DNA from 3 places in the Salinivibrio sp. IB872 genome. Region 2 is predicted to be linked to each of the others. Evidence: predicted binding sites of a transcription regulator. Region 2 holds the regulator's gene; each other region holds the start of a gene.
The links. The regulator CRP, encoded in region 2, controls carbon source genes, mostly activating them, when cyclic AMP is high. The targets are predictions, from matches to a motif close to TGTGANNNNNNTCACA.
Positions count from the first base shown of each region.

Region 1: rppH (RNA pyrophosphohydrolase) is a predicted target of CRP. The motif match lies at 3,024-3,039, and genes of this name have one in related genera.
Region 3: mlc (sugar metabolism global transcriptional regulator Mlc) is a predicted target of CRP. The motif match lies at 2,132-2,147, and genes of this name have one in related genera.

Region 1 is NZ_MUFO01000018.1:97,313-101,801, forward strand. It holds gene BZJ18_RS09525 (sulfite exporter TauE/SafE family protein) at 1-78, opposite strand, end outside; gene ptsP (phosphoenolpyruvate--protein phosphotransferase) at 78-2,339, opposite strand; gene rppH (RNA pyrophosphohydrolase) at 2,358-2,870, opposite strand; gene mutH (DNA mismatch repair endonuclease MutH) at 3,502-4,167, shown strand; gene BZJ18_RS09545 (DUF6482 family protein) at 4,177-4,479, opposite strand.
Region 2 is NZ_MUFO01000002.1:207,019-216,663, forward strand. It holds gene BZJ18_RS01935 (hypothetical protein) at 1-719, opposite strand, end outside; gene crp (cAMP-activated global transcriptional regulator CRP) at 849-1,481, opposite strand; gene BZJ18_RS01945 (phosphoribulokinase) at 1,733-2,602, opposite strand; gene BZJ18_RS01950 (YheU family protein) at 2,662-2,880, opposite strand; gene BZJ18_RS01955 (hydrolase) at 3,028-3,990, opposite strand; gene BZJ18_RS01960 (TIGR02444 family protein) at 3,977-4,522, opposite strand; gene BZJ18_RS01965 (ABC transporter ATP-binding protein) at 4,465-6,393, opposite strand; gene kefG (glutathione-regulated potassium-efflux system ancillary protein KefG) at 6,570-7,154, shown strand; gene kefB (glutathione-regulated potassium-efflux system protein KefB) at 7,144-8,943, shown strand; gene BZJ18_RS01980 (YheV family putative zinc ribbon protein) at 8,953-9,156, shown strand; gene slyD (peptidylprolyl isomerase) at 9,207-9,645, shown strand, end outside.
Region 3 is NZ_MUFO01000008.1:79,809-84,297, forward strand. It holds gene BZJ18_RS05675 (methyl-accepting chemotaxis protein) at 1-634, opposite strand, end outside; gene queD (6-carboxytetrahydropterin synthase QueD) at 884-1,246, shown strand; gene queE (7-carboxy-7-deazaguanine synthase QueE) at 1,323-1,988, opposite strand; gene mlc (sugar metabolism global transcriptional regulator Mlc) at 2,253-3,467, shown strand; gene sstT (serine/threonine transporter SstT) at 3,573-4,489, opposite strand, start outside.

The sequences.
Region 1 (4,489 bases), on a different contig from region 2:
AAGGAGTCCGGAGAGTGTGCCAACTAACGCCCCCAACAGCATACAAATAAACGCTAACAACAAGGTTGCGGTGGTGATCATCGCATACGTCCAATTTGAACCAGCGCATCCAAACCTTGTTCGGCTAAAAAGCCTTCCATCTGGGTACGGACCTGTCCGGGTTCGCTCAAACTAAGCATCTGCTCGGTTTGCTTTTGTAAGCGCGGTAAGGAAAGACGACTGAGCAAGTACTTAATCTTTGCCACATTACGCGTATTCATACTCAATTGACGATACCCCAGTCCCACTAATAATGCCGCGCCCACCGGATCGCCAGCCAGTTCACCACATACGCTCACCGGCAATTGATGGCGATCACTGGTAGTCGCAATCAAACTCAGCGCATGAAGTACGGAAGGATGGAGCGCATCAAAGATGTTGGCGACGCGGGCATTGTTGCGATCCACGGCCAACAAATACTGCGTTAAATCGTTGGTGCCAACGGAAAGAAAATCGACTTCTTGCGCGATCCCATCGAGCTGATACAACACCGAGGGTACCTCAACCATAATGCCAAGCAGCGGTTTCACCAGAACTTCTCCCGCCAACTGTGCCTCTTGGCGTACTTCCTCAAACGCGCGAGCAATTAACGCTTTCGCTTCCAGCAATTCATTCACACCGGAGATCATCGGCAATAAGAGTTTCAAATTATCCAAACCCAAACTGGCACGCAGCATCGCACGCACTTGGATCAGAAAAATATCGGGATGATCTAAGGTAAAACGAATGCCGCGCCAGCCAAGAAACGGGTTATCTTCATCGACACTCAAATAGGGTAATGGCTTATCCCCGCCAATATCCAAGGTGCGCATCACCACCGGTTTATCTGGGTAGCTGGCTAAAATCGCACGGTATTGTTTGACCTGTTCGTCCTCGGAAGGAAAACGGCGCTGCATTAAAAAAGGCACTTCGGTCCGAAACAAGCCCACCCCATCGACACCTTGGTTGATGGCGATGCTACTGTCGGCGCTCAAACCAGCGTTCAAATGGATCTGGATACGGGTGCCATCTTGGCTTTTTCCGGGCGAGGCTAGCGCCGTATCTAGGGTCGATTGCAAACTGACTTCCGCTTGAACCAGCTGCTGATACTCCTTCAGCAAAGGTGCGGCGGGCTCAATCATCAACAGCCCTTTGTGACCATCCAAGATCACCGATTTATTGTGGAGTCTTGGCGCGGAAAAGCTCACTCCCATCACCGCCGGAATGCCAAGTGCCCTTGCCAAGATGGCCGCATGGGAGTTCGCCGCGCCCTCTTCGGCTACGACCCCCGCGAGCAGCGCACGTGGAATAGAAGCCAGCATGCCAGCTGTCAGTTCACGGGCAAGCAAGACGATAGGTGACGAGATGGGTTGATGATTGCTTGAGGCTTCAGAAAGAAAATAGAGTAACCGCTGGCCGAGCTCCTTCACATCGGCAGCCCGTGCCTTAAGATAGGGATCATCCATGGCCGCAAAACGGGATGAAAAGGTTTCTACCGTTTGTCGGACCGCCCACGCGGCTTCGTCGCCCTGTTGGATACGTAGGGTCATATCCTCACGCAGCATAGGATCGTTGAGCAAATGGACAAACAAATCAAAGATCGCCAGCGCTTCTTTTTGTAGCTCCTTATCAAAGCGTTTTCTAAGGCGACGGAACTCCACTGACGCATCATCTAATGCGGCATCTAAACGATCGAGCTCTTTTTGAACATGCAAACAGCTGGCCGGTGAAACGTCCTCTAAACGTGGTTGAGAATCATCACACCATGCATTCGCAATTCCTACCCCAGGTGATGCGGGAACCCCTTCCAACAACACGGGTGACTGTGACGCATTCAGCCATCCGCCTTGTGCATCGGCATGGGCAAACACTACGGCCAGTTGCGCGGCGAGAGTGACAAGAAACGACTCTTCACTTTCGTCAAATTGACGCGGCTGGTGTTGCTGCACGACCAGTACGCCCAGTACCGTTTTACGATAAATAATGGGCGTACCTAGAAAAGACTGGAAGGCATCTTCTCCTGTGGCAGGGAAAGGTTTAAACGCGGGATGCTCACGCGCATGGGCCAGATTGATCGGTTCTGCGCGCTCGCCAACTAACCCTACCAAGCCTTCACCAAAAGACAGTGAGACTTGCGCGGCAGGATCCAAGCCTTGGGTGGCCATCAGATCAAAGCTGGCTTGCTCGGGATTGGCAAGGTACACAGAGCAACACTCAGTGTGCATCGCAACACAGGTTTGCTGCACTAGGGTTTGCAGCGCCTGATGAAGATCCGCCGATGCGGCTACGCTCTGAACAATATTTCTAAGCTGTGTCAGCACCGGCTTCCTCCTTAAACGTTACCCTCGCTTGTTCCGACGTCGAGGCTTACGCTCCTTAAAAGGCATCGCTAACGGCGCAAACTCTTTCATTGCGCGGCGGTATACTTCGCGTTTGAAAGACACAACCTGACGTACCGGATACCAATAACTGACCCAACGCCAGCCATCAAATTCCGGGGTTCCCCCGCGGGACACATTCACTTTCGACTCATCGCATTCCAGCTTCAACAAAAACCATTTTTGTTTTTGCCCAATACAGACTGGCTTGGAGTCCCAACGCACCAAACGTTTCGGGAGCTTATAACGTAGCCAATGACGGCTAGTACCCAAGATGCGGACATCTTTTTTGGTCAGCCCCACTTCTTCGTAAAGCTCACGGAACATGGCTTGTTCGGGACTTTCCCCATCATCAATCCCGCCTTGCGGGAACTGCCATGAATGCTGACCATATCGACGAGCCCAGAGAACCTGACCGTGGCCGTTACATATTACTATCCCCACATTGGGACGATAGCCATCGCCATCAATCACTGGACGACCTCAATGATAAATCTCTACTGAGTCTGATTTTTTCACAAAAAGCCGCTAAGGGTAAACAAACATTGTGGATTAACCTGTGTTTTTGCGCACTCGTCGTCATCTGAGGATAACTCAGGGCCTAACAGGAAGTTATAAACATAGCAATGAGAGTTTGCGCACATTTATTCACGCTTTCTGTGGATAGATTTGTGAAGAAGCAACGAAAAAGTCTAAAACGTCATCAGATCAAGATCAGTTAATCTGATTTATAATTAAACAAAAATAAAAATAACCCATATAAATCAGAATATTAAAAACATAAAACCCAGCAAAGATCCTTCTGACGATCTTTCGATCATCCTTTGCACACAGATCGCTCAAAGATCCATCAGTTAGTAAATTATCCACATCGTTAGCGCAAAAATCCAACAATATCGTTAGTTACTCACCTAACACAGGTAAAAATGGTACTGTATATATGATCATGGTCGCGATTTTTATACGCAACACTTATCTTTCTGTGGATAACTAAAGCGCCGCCAGATTGATCTTCACCATGAGGATCCTTGCGCCTTGCTCGACGCTTAACGATAATGCCGGTCATCTTATGCCAAACATTACCCGATGCCGAAAAGCTATCTATATGCAGCCACCACAGTCCGAATCAGAACTCATGCAGCGTGCCGCTGATTTAGCCGGTTTTACGCTAGGGGAAATCAGCCACGAGCATGGGGTCGCCTGTCCGGCCGATCTGAGCCGAGAAAAAGGCTGGGTAGGCATGTTGTTAGAAACCTGCTTGGGCGCGACGGCAGGAAGTAAGCCCGAGCAAGACTTTGCTCATTTGGGGATTGAGCTGAAAACGATCCCCGTTAACGCGCATGGCAAGCCACTCGAAACTACCTTTGTGTGTGTTGCGCCTTTGACGGGGATCAGTGGTGTACAGTGGGAACACAGCCATGTTCGGCACAAACTCTCCCGTGTTCTTTGGGTTCCGGTTGAGGGAGAACGCACTATCCCACTCGCAGAGCGGCGCATTGGCACCCCCCTGCTCTGGTCACCCAGTCGAGAAGAAGACGCGCAGCTGCGTGCCGATTGGGAAGAGCTGATGGATTTGATTGCCTTAGGACGGGTGAATGATATTACCGCGCGTCACGGCCAGTATTTACAGCTGCGCCCCAAAGCCGCCAACAGCCATGCACTCACCGATGCGTTTGGGGCAAAAGGCGAACCGATCAAAACCCTACCGCGTGGCTTTTATCTGCGCACCCAGTTCACCCATCATATTCTAAGCCGATTTTTCGTCAGCTGACCGAACGGCCTAAAAGCGTATCGGCATGTCCTCTTTGCAGGGCGGTTGATCACCGGTGGCGAACTCGTCGTAAGGGTCGAACAAGCGCAATACACCCTGTTCAATTCCCAGCGCCTTTAAGCGGTCTCCCACTTGACCCACATTATCAAACTGCATCACTTCACCGGTGGCATCGTCACGCAAAGGTTCGAGGTGGTGTTTCACCTCCACTTCAACGGAATATTTCGCACCACCGGCGTGCGCCATCACATAACATTGGGGGCAAGAGCGCGGGTCGGCGCGCATCCATGCCTTAAGTTGTCCATAGTTCATGATGCTCTCC
Region 2 (9,645 bases):
TCGATGAAGGATCCGTCTTGATAGGCGGCCGCAAAGGCATCGTTGAGCATGGTCGCTACCTCTGGGTTTTGGGGCGATACAAACAAGAACATTGGGAAGCGGTAGATCAGCATTAAGTGCGGATCAACCAACAGATTTGTATATTGAGGTCGCTCTGCCAGCTCGCTAAAAGGTTCGATAAGCGCACGCGGGAAGAGGTCGGCCCGTCCGGTATCGACGCCTTTAAAGATATTCTCAAAGCTTGAGATTTCTCGAACCCGAAATCCCGCCGACTGCAAGACCTTCACATCCGCCCAGCCTTGCCCTTGGATCATGGTCAGACTATTGAGCCCTGCTTGGTCACTGATTTGTGCAAGCTTGGGTTCGGTGGCTTGATTGGTAATGAACAAGCGATGGCCTAATAGACCCCGAAAGACTGGATAACGGATGGGAAGTAACTCTGACTCAAGGGTACGGTCGGCCCCGAGCCAATCTACCGTCAGTCGTCCTTGTTTTAGCATTTCCACTTTACGAGACTGAGAGCCAATTTGACCTTGAAAGGCTTGTAAAGTGACAGACTCACCTGATTTTTCCGCTAAAAACTCAATCAAGTCGATAGCGTATAAATCGAGGGCAGAGCCAGCCCGTGGTTCTGGATGGACAATGGTGATATTCGCCGCAGCAGTTGAAGAAACCGCCGCGAGTAGCAATGCAGCAAGGGTTTGACGTAAGCTTCTCATAAACGACATCCTGTTAATCAGTTGTTAGATTGGTCGTTTTTGAAGTGTAGAACTTGGTTAATGAGTTTTCAGTCAATAAAAATAAAAAAACCGACGCAAAAACGCCGGTTTTGTCGCAACACGCGAGGATTAGCGTGTGCCGTAAACCACAATGGTTTTACCGTGAGCTGAGATAAGGTTCTGCTCTTCCAGCATTTTAAGGATACGCCCAACCGTCTCTCGCGAACAGCCAACAATCTGACCAATCTCTTGACGTGTGATCTTGATTTGCATGCCGTCAGGGTGAGTCATGGCGTCAGGTTGCTTCGCCAAGTTCAGTAGGGTTTGCGCAATGCGGCCGGTCACGTCCAGGAAGGCAAGGTCTCCCACTTTCTGGCTGGTCACTTGCAGGCGACGCGCCATCTGAGAGGATAGACGCATCAAAATGTCTGGGTTAACTTGGATCAGCTGGCGGAATTTCTTGAATGAAATTTCTGCCACTTCGCAAGGTGATTTCGCACGTACCCATGCGGTGCGCTCTTGGTCCTCTTCGAACAGACCAAGTTCGCCGATGAAGTCACCTTGGTTAAGGTAAGACAGGATCATCTCCTTGCCTTCTTCATCTTTGATTAGTACGGCCACAGAACCTTTCACGATGTAGTACAAGGTCTCCGCCTTTTCCCCTGCATGGATCAGAGTACTTTTGGACGGGTACTTGTGAATATGACAATGTGAAAGGAACCACTCGAGTGTAGGGTCTGTTTGAGGTTTTCCTGGAACCATATAACTTATTTCCTCTGCATGTGTTGCCCGGCAACGACGTCCTGTCTTTGTCTGAATGGAAACCCATCAGTCCAATGCACAGAATACGAGGTCTTGGCGCAGGCTACAAGCTCACTGTATGTTAACAAGAGTGTATCTTTTTTCTATCTGGATTTCTTGATTTTGATCTAAGCCAACCGCCTAAAAATTCGGCAAAAATGTGGCTAAGATCACGACCTGAGAAGTAATACACGTTAAGTGCGCTACGGCGGTTAACCTATCTTGCCTTTCTCAATCAACTGTTGGATCAAGGGGCGAATAATCAGCTCCATTGCAAATCCCATTTTACCGCCGGGCACGACCAGCGTGTTGTGCCGAGACATAAACGCGCCACTGATCATTTGCAGTAAGTAAGGAAAATCGACGTTCTTCATACCACGAAAGCGGATCACGACAAAGCTTTCGTCGAGTGACGGGATCCCTTTTGCATTCAGCGGGTTGGATGTGTCTACGGTCGGGACACGTTGGAAGTTAATATGCGTGCGAGAAAACTGCGGCGTAATGTAGTGCAAATAATCATCCATGGAGCGCACGATCGAGTCCGTGACGGCCTCGCGGGAATGGCCTCGGTCGCGCGTATCGCGGACAAACTTTTGAATCCACTCCAAGTTAACGATAGGCACCATGCCGATCAGTAAATCAACATGCTGGGCGACATTGACGTCACCATCCACCACCCCGCCATGCAAGCCTTCATAAAATAATACGTCGGTATTTTCAGGCAGATCTTGCCAGGGAGTGAAGGTGCCCGGCATTTGGTTATAAGGCACGGCTTCATCAAAGGTGTGTAGATAACGACGGTATTTACCTGTGCCTTGTTCGCCATATTCTTTAAAAAATTGCTCAAGGCGTGGGAAGTCGTTGGCCGTGGGGCCAAAGTAGCTAATATGACGACCTTGTTCACGGGCTTTACGGATCTCAACATCCATTTCTGGCCGCGTGAAGCGGTGAAAGCTATCGCCCTCTAACCAAGAGGCTTTGATGTTCATCATATTGAACATCTTACGAAACGCTTCGGAGGTCGTGGTTGTGCCTGCGCCGGATGAACCGGTCACAGCGATGATTGGGTGTTTAGCCGACATGACGAGCCCTGTCATTGATCAGTCTGAATTTACACCGCAGCCCACAAGGGGAGGCGGTGTTACGGTCTGAGATCGCGCTGACGACGAATATCCACTGTCTCATGCAGCTCAGAGTATACAATCACGGCGTCGCCGGATTTTAATTGTTCACGCACTTGTTCAACTTTCTCAGCAAAGCTGACTTCCTGCTCACCGTAATCTGTCCCTTCCCTCAACACAAAGTGTTCAATTAAATTGGTCAAGGTCTCGGCTGGCACAGATTGCCATGGAACCATCATACTACATCACCTTTTGCTGACATCGGGATGGCACGGACGCCATCTCCATGCTTAGGTTGTGAATTAGCTCCCATTTTACCGAATTATGCGTGTAGGTGCAGTGTGTCTATGTCGATTTAGTCACAATTTATCGTGACGATTGGGGCATCAGGTGTCGAGTTGCTCAGCTATCCACGCGGGCACTGCCTCTTCCAACCATAAACGCGGTGCACGCCAATGGCCAGTGACAAACCCAACATGTCCGCCATGGTCAGTGAGTTGATAGCGTATATTGGCCGGTAATGGCGTGGTTGGGATCACCGCATCAGTCATAAAAGGATCGTCTTTGGCATGAATGATGGTCAAAGGGGCGCGGATCGCAGGCAACACGGATAAGCCACTGCATTGCTGGTAGTAATGATGTGCGTCCTCAAACCCATGCAGTGGTGCGGTGACGGTTTGATCAAACTCGAATAAGGTCGAAATACGGGGCTGCTCGCCTGCTTGCCAGCGACCCACTTGGGCGTGTCGCGTGAGCTTATCTGACAGGGTTTGTCGCATCGAGCGAAGTAGGTACGCTTGGTAGACACGTGAGAACCCTTGCTGAATGCGTAACGAGCAGGCGGCAAGGTCTAAGGGGGGTGACACTGCGCAGCCACTGGAGACAATCGGATCGTCCGCATACTCTGCCAAATAGCGCACCAGCATGTTGCCGCCTAGCGATACGCCCACGGCATGAATAGGATGCTGAGGATAACGCATGCGTAATGTGGTCAAAAAATAGCGCGCATCCTGTGTCTCGCCTGAGTGATAAGTGCGCGGGACGCGGTTTAAGCGGCCACTGCAACTACGAAAGTGCATCACCACACCGCACCAGCCTTGGCGCTGAAAAGCAGCCAGTAATCCATTCGCGTACGGGCTATGAAAACTGCCAGCGAGGCCATGAAAAAGCACCACTATCGGTTGGCCGGGCTGAGGCGTCTGTGTCCAAGCGAGATCGACGAAATCACCATCCGGTAAATCCAGCTGTTGCCACAAAGGAGAGATCACGGGTTGCCGCCGCATCAGCCGTGGCATGATGGTTTGTAGATGAGGATTACGGGCGCTGGGAATCGGTTCAAAAGGCGTCATCAGCGTCTCCTTGATCATCTTCTTTAACCACACCGGCGCGCAGAGTGGGATAGAGCGATTTGGCCGAGGGCGAGAGTTGACGGCAATAATACGCCAACGGCGAGGGCGACTCGGTCAGCCATGTTTGTTGATTCAAGGCGTGGATGAGGTCTTGTTGTTGGAACTTCTCGAGGCTGAGCTCGAAATTCAGCATTTTTTTATATTGTCCCGCGCCAACGCGCGGTTTGATATCGCGACGTAGGTTGCGGTAGGCAATCAGCAAATGCTCAGAGCGGCTGAGCGATTGTTTAAGTTGGCTGAGGCTCTCTGGGGCAAGGCCATAGCCATGGCTTTCTAGCCAAGCCAGCAACAAGGCAAGGTTGACGTTGCCCTGATGCTGATCTTGCAATTTAAGACACGCCTGTTTGACGTCTTGCTTGCCATAGTGTTGCAAACAAAACTGCCACAGGTCGGCTGCATTCGCTTGGCCGGGAATTAGGCTTGATTGAATGCCGCCTCCATGGCTTCCAGTTCTTCCTGTCGCTCCATCCATTCTTGCTCTACCTCTTCCAGCGCTGATTTGGCATCAGCCTGGCGTTGTAATTGTTGCGCGAGTTGGGCTTTTTGGTCTGCGCCATAAATTGTTGGGTCGGCCAGTTTGGTCTCTGCATCGGCAATAATGGCAGAGAGCTGTTCGATTTTTGTGTCTAGGCTGTCAATTTTTTTACGAAGTGGCGCGGTTTTTTGGCGAAGTTCGGCCTCGCGACGCTTTTGTGCCTTACGATCGACCTGACGTTGCTGGGGGGCGGCTTTGTCATCGGCGTTTTGTTTTTTACTTTCCGCGCGGTCGGCACGCTGTTGCTCGCCAAGCCAGCGATGGTAGTCGTGTAAGTCACCGTCAAAGGGTTGCACCGCGCCGTTGTCGACAAGATAAAGATCGTCGGTGGTCGCGCGCAGCAGAAAGCGATCATGGCTTACGATCACCATCGCCCCTTCAAACGATTGTAGGGCAAGCGTCAAGGCTTGGCGCATATCTAAATCAAGGTGGTTAGTCGGTTCGTCAAGCAGCAGCAGGTTAGGCTTTTGCCACACCAATAACGCTAATACCAAGCGTGCCTTCTCGCCTCCCGAAAAGGGACCAATGGTCTCAAGCGCTTTATCACCCTGAAAGCCAAAGCGCCCTAAGAAGTCACGTAGCGTTTGCTCGGCTGTGGTGGGCGCAAGGCGATTCATATGTTGCAGTGGGGTTTCGTCAATGCGCAAGGTATCGAGTTGATGCTGCGCAAAATAGCCAATTTTTACCCCTTGGGAGTAACTGAGCTCACCAGCCATGGCTGGCAAGGTGCCAGCAAGAAGTTTGATCAGCGTAGACTTACCCGCACCATTGCGGCCTAACAAACCAATACGCGCGCCTGGGACTAGGTTGAGGCGGATATTTTCCACAATCGGTGTCTTGTCGTACCCCGCAGCGACTTTGTCCATCATCAAGATAGGATTTGGGAGCGCATCTGGGGTGAAAAAGGTAAAGCTAAATGGATTATCGTATTGCGCCGGCAACACCTTTTCCATCCGCTCCAGTGCCTTAATCCGGCTTTGCGCTTGGCGCGCCTTTGAGGCTTTATAACGAAAGCGGTCGATGTAAGATTGCATGTGGGCAATCTGCTTTTTTTGCTTTTCAAACTGCGCTTGTTGTTGCGCCAGCTTCTGCGCCCGCATCTGCTCGAAGTCGGAATAATTGCCCGTGTATTCATTCAGCTGTTGATGCTCAATATGAATAATACGGTTGACGACAGGATCCAAAAAGTCCCGGTCGTGGGAAATCAGCACCAAGGTACCGGGGTATTGCTGCAGCCATTTTTCCAGCCACATCACGGCATCTAAATCGAGGTGGTTGGTTGGCTCATCAAGCAGCAAGAGGTCAGAACGACACAGCAGTGCTTGGGCAAGGTTTAAGCGCATCCGCCAGCCGCCCGAAAATTGCGTGAGTGACCATTGCATTTGCGCCTGACTAAAGCCCAAACCATCGAGCAAACTGGCGGCGCGCGCCTCAATACTGTAGCCACCAATGGCATCCAGTTTATCGTGTAAGGTCGCCACGGCATGACCGTCATCGCGTTGTTCCGCATCCGCCAAGGCCATCTGCAGTTCACGGTATTCAGCATCGCCATCAATGACATACTCGAGCGCACTTTTTTCCAGTGCGGGCGTTTCTTGTGCCACCCATGCTACTTGCCATTGGCTAGGATAATGATAGCTGCCCGCATCTAACGTCAGCTGGTGGCGAAGCAGTGCAAACAAGCTGGATTTGCCACAGCCGTTTTTGCCGACCAATCCGACTTTGTCGCCGGGATGGATGGTGGCAGAAGTATGATCGAGCAGTGGCTTGCCACCGCGCAGTAATTGGATGTCAGAAAAGCTAATCATGATTATTCAGTGCGCTAGTGTGGTTTGGGTGCGTCGTCGTTATACCAGCTTGGTGCGGGGATTGCCAAATTTCCCCGCCAGCAGGCCTAACTGGCGCGATCTGTGTTGTGTGTTTTGTGTGTTAAGGTTAAAAACAAGCATGAAAACTGACTCTTGCCGTGATAACAAGGATGCCTATGCCCAATGACAAGGATGCACATCAAGACCCCGCGTCGGTGTTGGTGATCTTTGCCCATCCAGACCCCGATCAGTCGGTGGCGAACCGACGTCTGCTTGCCACTATCTCTTCGTTTCCGCATGTGACTGTTCACGATATTTACGCAACTTATCCCGACTTTGTGGTTGATGTGCACGATGAGCGCCGACGGGTGCAACAAGCTGATGTGATTGTTTTTCAGCACCCGCTACAAATGTATTCCTGTCCGGCGTTATTGAAAGAATGGATTGATGTGGTGCTAGGCAAAGGTTTTGCGCATGGCGAGGGAGGCGATGCGCTAGCAGGAAAAACCTGCCGTTTTGTCGTCACCACCGGAGGGGCGGCTGAGGCGTTCACCAAAAGCGGATACAACAAGTATTCGATGCAAGAGCTTCTCCAACCGTTTGAGCTGACCGCCGCCCTGTGCCGCATGACGTGGCTTCCGCCGCTAGTCTTGCACTGGGCACGCCGTGTTAGTGATGCCGATCGGGATGCGTTTGCGGAACTGTATGCCGATTGGATTCGTGATCCGCTCGTCCATGCGGGAGGTGAGCATGGAGCATAACTTGCTGTCCGCGGCCTTTATTTTTCTGTTAGCGGCGGTGATTGCCGTCCCACTCGCGCAGCGGTTAGGGATGGGCTCGGTATTAGGCTATCTGATGGCCGGCATCGTGATTGGTCCATGGGGGCTCGGACTTATCAGCGATGTGGAGTCTATTCTCCATTTTTCTGAATTCGGGGTGGTATTGCTGCTGTTTCTGATTGGCTTGGAGCTAAATCCTAAAAAACTGCTGCAGATGCGCCGGCCGATACTGGGCCTGGGCGGCAGCCAAGTGGTGGTGACCACCTTGGTGATAGGTGCCGTCGGGGTGATGTTTGGTCTGACGGAACGGCAGGGCTTTATTGTGGGCATGGCCATGGCGCTTTCCTCCACCGCCATTGCGATGAAAATTATAGAAGACCAGCGCCTTATGCGCAGTGAATCCGGTCAAGCAGGGTTTGCAATTCTGTTGTTTCAAGATATCGCGGTCATCCCCATGTTAGCGGTGATGCCCGCGCTGGCAGGAGGCAGCCTCGGCAGCTGGTTAGATGTGCTATGGATGTTTATGGGCATTGGCGCACTGTTGGTTGGTGGGCACTTCTTACTTCGGCCTCTATTCCGTTTGGTGGTTATGAGCGGGGTCAGCGAGCTGTTTAACGTGGCAGCACTGGCCTTGGTGATTGGCATTGCGCTTGCGATGCAGCAGTTGGGTCTTTCGATGGCGCTAGGTGCGTTCCTAGCAGGTGTGCTGCTTGCGGAGAGTGAGTATCGCCACGAACTCGAAACCGCCATCGACCCCTTTAAAGGGTTGCTGTTAGGGCTGTTTTTTATTGCGGTCGGGATGGCGGTGGATCTCGGTCTACTGTTGGAATATCCGCTGACCTTGCTCGGTGCGGTACTTGCACTGGTGTGCGGTAAGGCGTTACTTATCTATCTGCTCGCGCGTCTATTTGGTGTGGCACCTAAAGCGCGCAGTCAAATGGCGGTGTTGCTTAGCCAAGGCGGTGAATTTGCTTTTGTGATCTTTACGGCGGCACGTGCAGAAGGATTACTCAGCCAAGAATTGAATGCCTTTTTGCTGGTGGTGGTGAGTCTGTCGATGATGACCACCCCCTTGATGCTTACCTTGCAGCAACGCTGGTTTGAACGCACTTTTAATGAACCAGAGGAGTTACCGCCACAGACGCAATTTGATCAACATGACGCGCGCGTCATCATCGCGGGCTTTGGTCGGTTTGGTCAAGTGGTTGGTCGGTTGATGTTTGCCAACAAAATTGGTGTCACCATCTTGGAACGTGATCCCACCCAAATCAAACTATTACGCAAGTTCGGGTATGATGTGTATTACGGTGATGCGACGCAGCTTGATTTGCTACGGGCGGCAGGAGCGCAAAGCGCAGAGGCGATTGTGATTTGCACCGACTCGCCGGATGAAGTGATGGAGATTGTTGATCTTTGTCAGCGGCATTTCCCTAACTTAAAGATATTAGCGCGAGCACGAAGTCGGGTGGAGGCTTATCAGCTCATGGGCTTAGGCGTCGAAACCTTGTCGCGGGAGACATTTCTTGGCGCGCTTGATTTAGGTCGACAGACGCTAGAGTCTTTGGGAATGCACCCTTACAAAGCAAAACGTGCCGAGGTGTTGTTCCGCAAGCTAGATATGCGGGTATTGCAAGACCTCTTACCCCAGCACAATGAAGATATGGCTGCCGCTTCACGCGTGAAAGAGGCGCGTAAAGAATTGGAAGAGATCTTTGATCGGGAAATGCGTGGTGATATTGAGCGCCACCAGAGTTGGAACCGAGATGAATAGGATAGAATTGTGAAAAAGCGCTTTATTGCCGGGGCGGCGTGCCCCAAATGTCAGCGTCAAGACACCTTGCGAGTCTGGCGCGAAAACAATATTGACAAAGTGGAATGTGTCAGCTGCGATTACCATGAGAGTCGGCTTCCGGATTCGGCACAGCAGTCACAGTCTGAAACCCCGCCGGCAGAGAATGTCATTGGGATCTTTAAACCGGAGTAGGGAATCCGTTATCATCGGCAGTCCATTAACCTTCCGGTCTCGGAGCGAGCATGAAAATTGCAAATGATGTGGTGGTCAGCCTGGCCTACCAAGTAAAAAATGAAGACGGTGCGTTAGTTGATGAATCAACAGCGCAAGAACCCCTCCAGTACCTACACGGTCACCGTAACCTGATCGTTGGTCTGGAAAAGGCACTGGAAGGTCGTGAGAAAGGCGACGCGTTTGAAGTGACCGTAGGTCCTGACGATGCATACGGTGAGTATCAAGAAGCCATGGTACAACGCGTACCGGCGAACGTATTCCAAGGCGTAGACCAAGTGGAAGTCGGCATGCGCTTTATGGCGGAAACTGACCAAGGTCAGATCCCGGTTGAAGTCACCGAAGTTGACGGTGACGAAGTTGTTGTTGATGCCAACCACATGCTGGCAGGCCAAACTCTGTCATTCTCTGTGGAAGTGGTTGATCTACGTGCAGCAACCGAAGACGAAA
Region 3 (4,489 bases), on a different contig from region 2:
CATGCTTGAGGGGTGACACCACCCAACGACGGATCACAGTCAGTGAGATCAGAAAACCCAATACGGCGATACTGCCCATGATCCCGGCAGTGATAAGCATTTCTTTATCAATGGTGCCATAGAGCGGCTGTAAGTCATATTCGAGTCGAATAACGCCCAGCACAGTTCCCTCTTCGGCAACATGGCATTGTAGGCAATTGGTCCCGCGATAATCACTGCTGGCTTTCATTGGCAGTGCCACAACCAACCCCTTGCCGGATTCAGAGTCAAAGGTTTCGACAATGGTCTCGCCATCAAGCGCACGTTGGTCGATATTATCTTTTGGGGCTTGTTCAGGGTTGCCTGGACCGAAAAAGCGGGTGATCGCTTCTGCCCGAATAACACGTGCCTCTTCAATACCCTTGTGGGAAAGCATTTTATCACGCAGTGTATTGCGTTGGCTGATTGTGCCGGTCAGCATCAACATATTCAGGCTATCGAAATAGTTGGATGCTTTATCGAGCGTTTGTTCACTGACTATCGAGGTCATCAGCGCTTTTTGCTGATGTGATTGATAGGCCAACGAGGTCACAAGCACCAGAGCGAAGACGAGAAAAAGCGAAAGGAGAAGTTTGCTCGCGAGAGTCATGCGCATGAGTCAACCGTTTGTTATTAAATTATATGTATGTCAATTGAATTCTGTCAGATCTATGTTAAACCGTGTCTCACCAGATGCCTCGATTCCCATATAAAATGTGTGATTTCATCGACGTAAATTGTCGCACCTTTGCGACGGGCAACGGTTTGCTTTGGCTATAATCGCGTTGATCTCAGGGATAGAGATTGTGTCGGTCAGGGAAGTTGAGTAGCATGCGCCATCTTGTTGTTGATGGGATTTGGCAGTATGACAACTGAACTGTTTAAAGAATTTACCTTTGAGGCCGCACACCACTTACCGAATGTGCCAGAAGGACATAAGTGTGGGCGTTTGCACGGTCACTCGTTTATGGTGCGTTTGTATGTTGAAGGAGAGGTTGATCCACACACAGGCTGGGTGATCGACTTCGCTGACATCAAAGCCGCTTTCAAGCCTATCTATGATCGTCTTGACCACTACTATCTCAATGAGATTGAAGGGCTGGAAAACCCAACCAGCGAAGTGTTGGCGCGTTGGATTTGGCAACAGGTCAAGCCAAACCTGCCTTTATTAAGTAAGGTAATGGTGAAGGAAACCTGCACCGCAGGCTGCACTTATCGCGGTGAATAAAAAAGAGCCGAGTATCATCACTCGGCTCTCTTATCGATACACTTCATATCGGCTAATACGATGGCTCCCATTGGCGCTAAGCAATGTTTAAATATTTGTGCGTTTGTATCGACAAGCGCCAGCCGCGCGCAATACAGGTATCAATACACAGTTTAGTGGCTCGCGGCTTTTGACTGACCGGTTGTAGCGCAATGGTTGCCTTCGGTGACGGTGGGCAGTGCTCAAGTAGGATATCTAACTGTGCAATGTCTTTCTCGGTGCCCACAGGATGTTTGATTTCGTTCGCGCGCGCCATCGCACTGGCCAGTACCGGTAATTTGCCGCGCATATTGATTTTAGGTGATACCGTGACCCAAGTCTGCGGACTGGCTTTAACCTCGTACGTGCCACTGGTTTCAATTTGGCACTGACACCCAACCGCTTCTAGCGCCTCGGTTAAGGGCACCAAGTCGTATAGGCAAGGCTCCCCCCCAGTAATCACAATGTGTTTAGCCTGATAGCGTTGGGTGATTTCTGTCGCAATATCTTTCGCACTCAGCCAGCACCAAGCAGGCGAGTCTTCTGACTTATCGATAATAAATATCTTGTCTTGCTGATCGTTATCATCGGTTTCCCATGTTTGCTTGGTATCGCACCAAGCGCAGCCGACAGGGCAACCTTGCAAGCGGACAAAGACGGAGGGCACGCCAGTAAATGTGCCTTCTCCCTGAATAGTTTCAAAAATTTCGTTTACTCGGTACATCATGCTTTCTGGCGGTTCGATTCGACGGCGCATTATGCCAATTTATCCTCCGCAGATCTTGCTTTTTCACGATTGATTGGATTTTTACCATAGTTACTAAATCGTATGGTTTCGTGAGGCTAAACGCGATTTTCACACCTTAAAGTGATAGATATCACGTGGCGACCTTATTGTGCTTCACAATTAGTTCGCAAAGTAAAAAAATTCAATTATACGCATCATCATGAATAGGATCGCCAGATCCCAGCAGTAATAGGACAGGGCATGATTATTGGGCAGCCGGGGCATATTGATCATATCAAGCGCAAAAATGCCGGCACAGTGTACAACTTGATCGACCGCTTTGGGCCTATCTCGCGCATCGAGCTTTCCAAGCGCAGCCAGCTGGCACCTGCCAGTATTACTAAAATTGTCCGTGAGCTAATGGACGCACACCTTGTCAAAGAAACACAAATTCAAGAAACCAGTATGCGTGGTCGACCCGCCGTTGGGTTGATGCTGGACAATGACGGGTGGCAATTCTTATCGATGCGTTTAGGGCGCGGTTACCTCACGATGGCTTTGCACTCGTTAAGCAGTGACATTCTGGTACAAGAACGCCATGAGTTGGCGGTGATGCCTCAAGAGGCCTTGCTAGCGACCGTTGTCGAGTACGTTAAAGCCTTCTTTTCGCGTCATCATGAAGTGGTGGATCGCGTGACAAGCATCGCGGTGTCGTTGCCGGGTTTAGTGAATAGTGCGCAAGGAACGGTCATTCAAATGCCGCACTTTGAGGTTAGCCATATGCCATTGGGGCCCGTCCTGCATCGAGAAACAGGATTACCGGTTTTTGTGGGTAATGATACCCGCTCGTGGGCGCTGGCTGAAAAGTTATTTGGTAACGCGAAAGAATCAGATAGCGCGGTGCTGATTGCCGTTCACAATGGCGTTGGGGCTGGGATTATCCTAGAAGGAAAAGTACTCCAAGGGCGCGTGGGGAATGTGGGTGAGCTGGGTCATATTCAAGTGAAGCCATTTGGTAAGCGATGCTTTTGTGGCAACTATGGTTGCTTGGAAACCGTTGCAAGTTTGGCCGCGGTCATTGAGCAGGTGGAAACCTTGCTCGCAGAGGGGCACCCTAGTCAATTGCGCGGTAAAACCCTCACTATCGACGCGATTTGTGATGCCGCCGTCGCCGGTGATGCGTTGGCGCAACGCGTGATTACAGAGCTTGGTCATCACCTAGGGACAGCGATCGCCATCGTGGTGAATTTATTTAATCCGGAAAAAATATTATTCGGCGGCGAGTTTAATCGGGCGAAATCGGTGCTCTATCCAGCAATCATGGAATGCTTAAAGACGCAAACCATCCCCTTATACAGCCAAAACTTAGTGCTAGAAGAAAGTTATTTCTACACGCAAGCGACCATGCCGGGCGCCGCGATGGTGAAACAAGCCATGTACGACGGCAAACTACTCATGAAGGTACTGGAAGGCTAGTAACGAGGCTATAAACGAAAAAAGCAGGTGCCAAGCACCTGCTTTTTGTATCAAGCCTGAATGGGAGCGCTATCCGCCTTGTGCCGATAAAACGCCCTTTATGGCTTATCCGTTTTTACGCTCTTCACCCATACAGGCTGCGGCGGTAAAGACTACGTCTGTTGAGCTATTAAGCCCCGTTTCTGCCGAATCTTGCAACACACCAATGGTAAAGCCAACACCGACCACTTCCATGGCAATTTCGTGCGGGATACCAAACAAGTTACACGCCAGTGGGATCAGCAAGAGCGAGCCGCCTGCAACGCCTGAGGCACCGCACGCAGACACCGCGGCAACAATGCTAAGCAGAATTGCAGTGGCAATATCCACTTCAACCCCTAAGGTATGTACCGCGGCGAGTGTAAGAACCGTGATGGTGATTGCCGCGCCACCCATGTTGATCGTTGCCCCGAGTGGAATCGAGACAGAGTAAGTATCTTCATCAAGATTGAGCTTACGGCACAGCTGCATATTCACAGGGATATTCGCGGCTGAGCTGCGGGTAAAGAAGGCGGTAAGGCCACTTTCACGCAGGCAGCGGAAAACCAGTGGATACGGATTTTGGCGCGTTTTATAAAACACGATCAGTGGGTTAACGATCAACGCGATCGTTGCCATACTGCCAAGGAGCACGCCAAGCAAATGAATGTAGCCAAGCAGCGCATCAAAACCACTTTGTGCCAAGGTGTTGGCGACAAGGCCAAAAATACCGATGGGCGCAAAACGGATCACGAAGCGCACAATCATAGACACGCCTTCAGACACGTCAGAGAAGACGCGTTTGGTCTCGCTTGATGCATGGTGTAAGGCAATGCCCAAACCAATCGCCCACGCGAGAATACCGATATAGTTACCGGACATCAGAGCGTTGACTGGGTTATCGACAATATTAAACAGCAAGGTGTTTAATACTTGGGTAATGCCTTCCGGTGGCGCGACAGCTGCATCGGTTGCGGCAAACTGTAAGGTCGTCGGAAACAAAA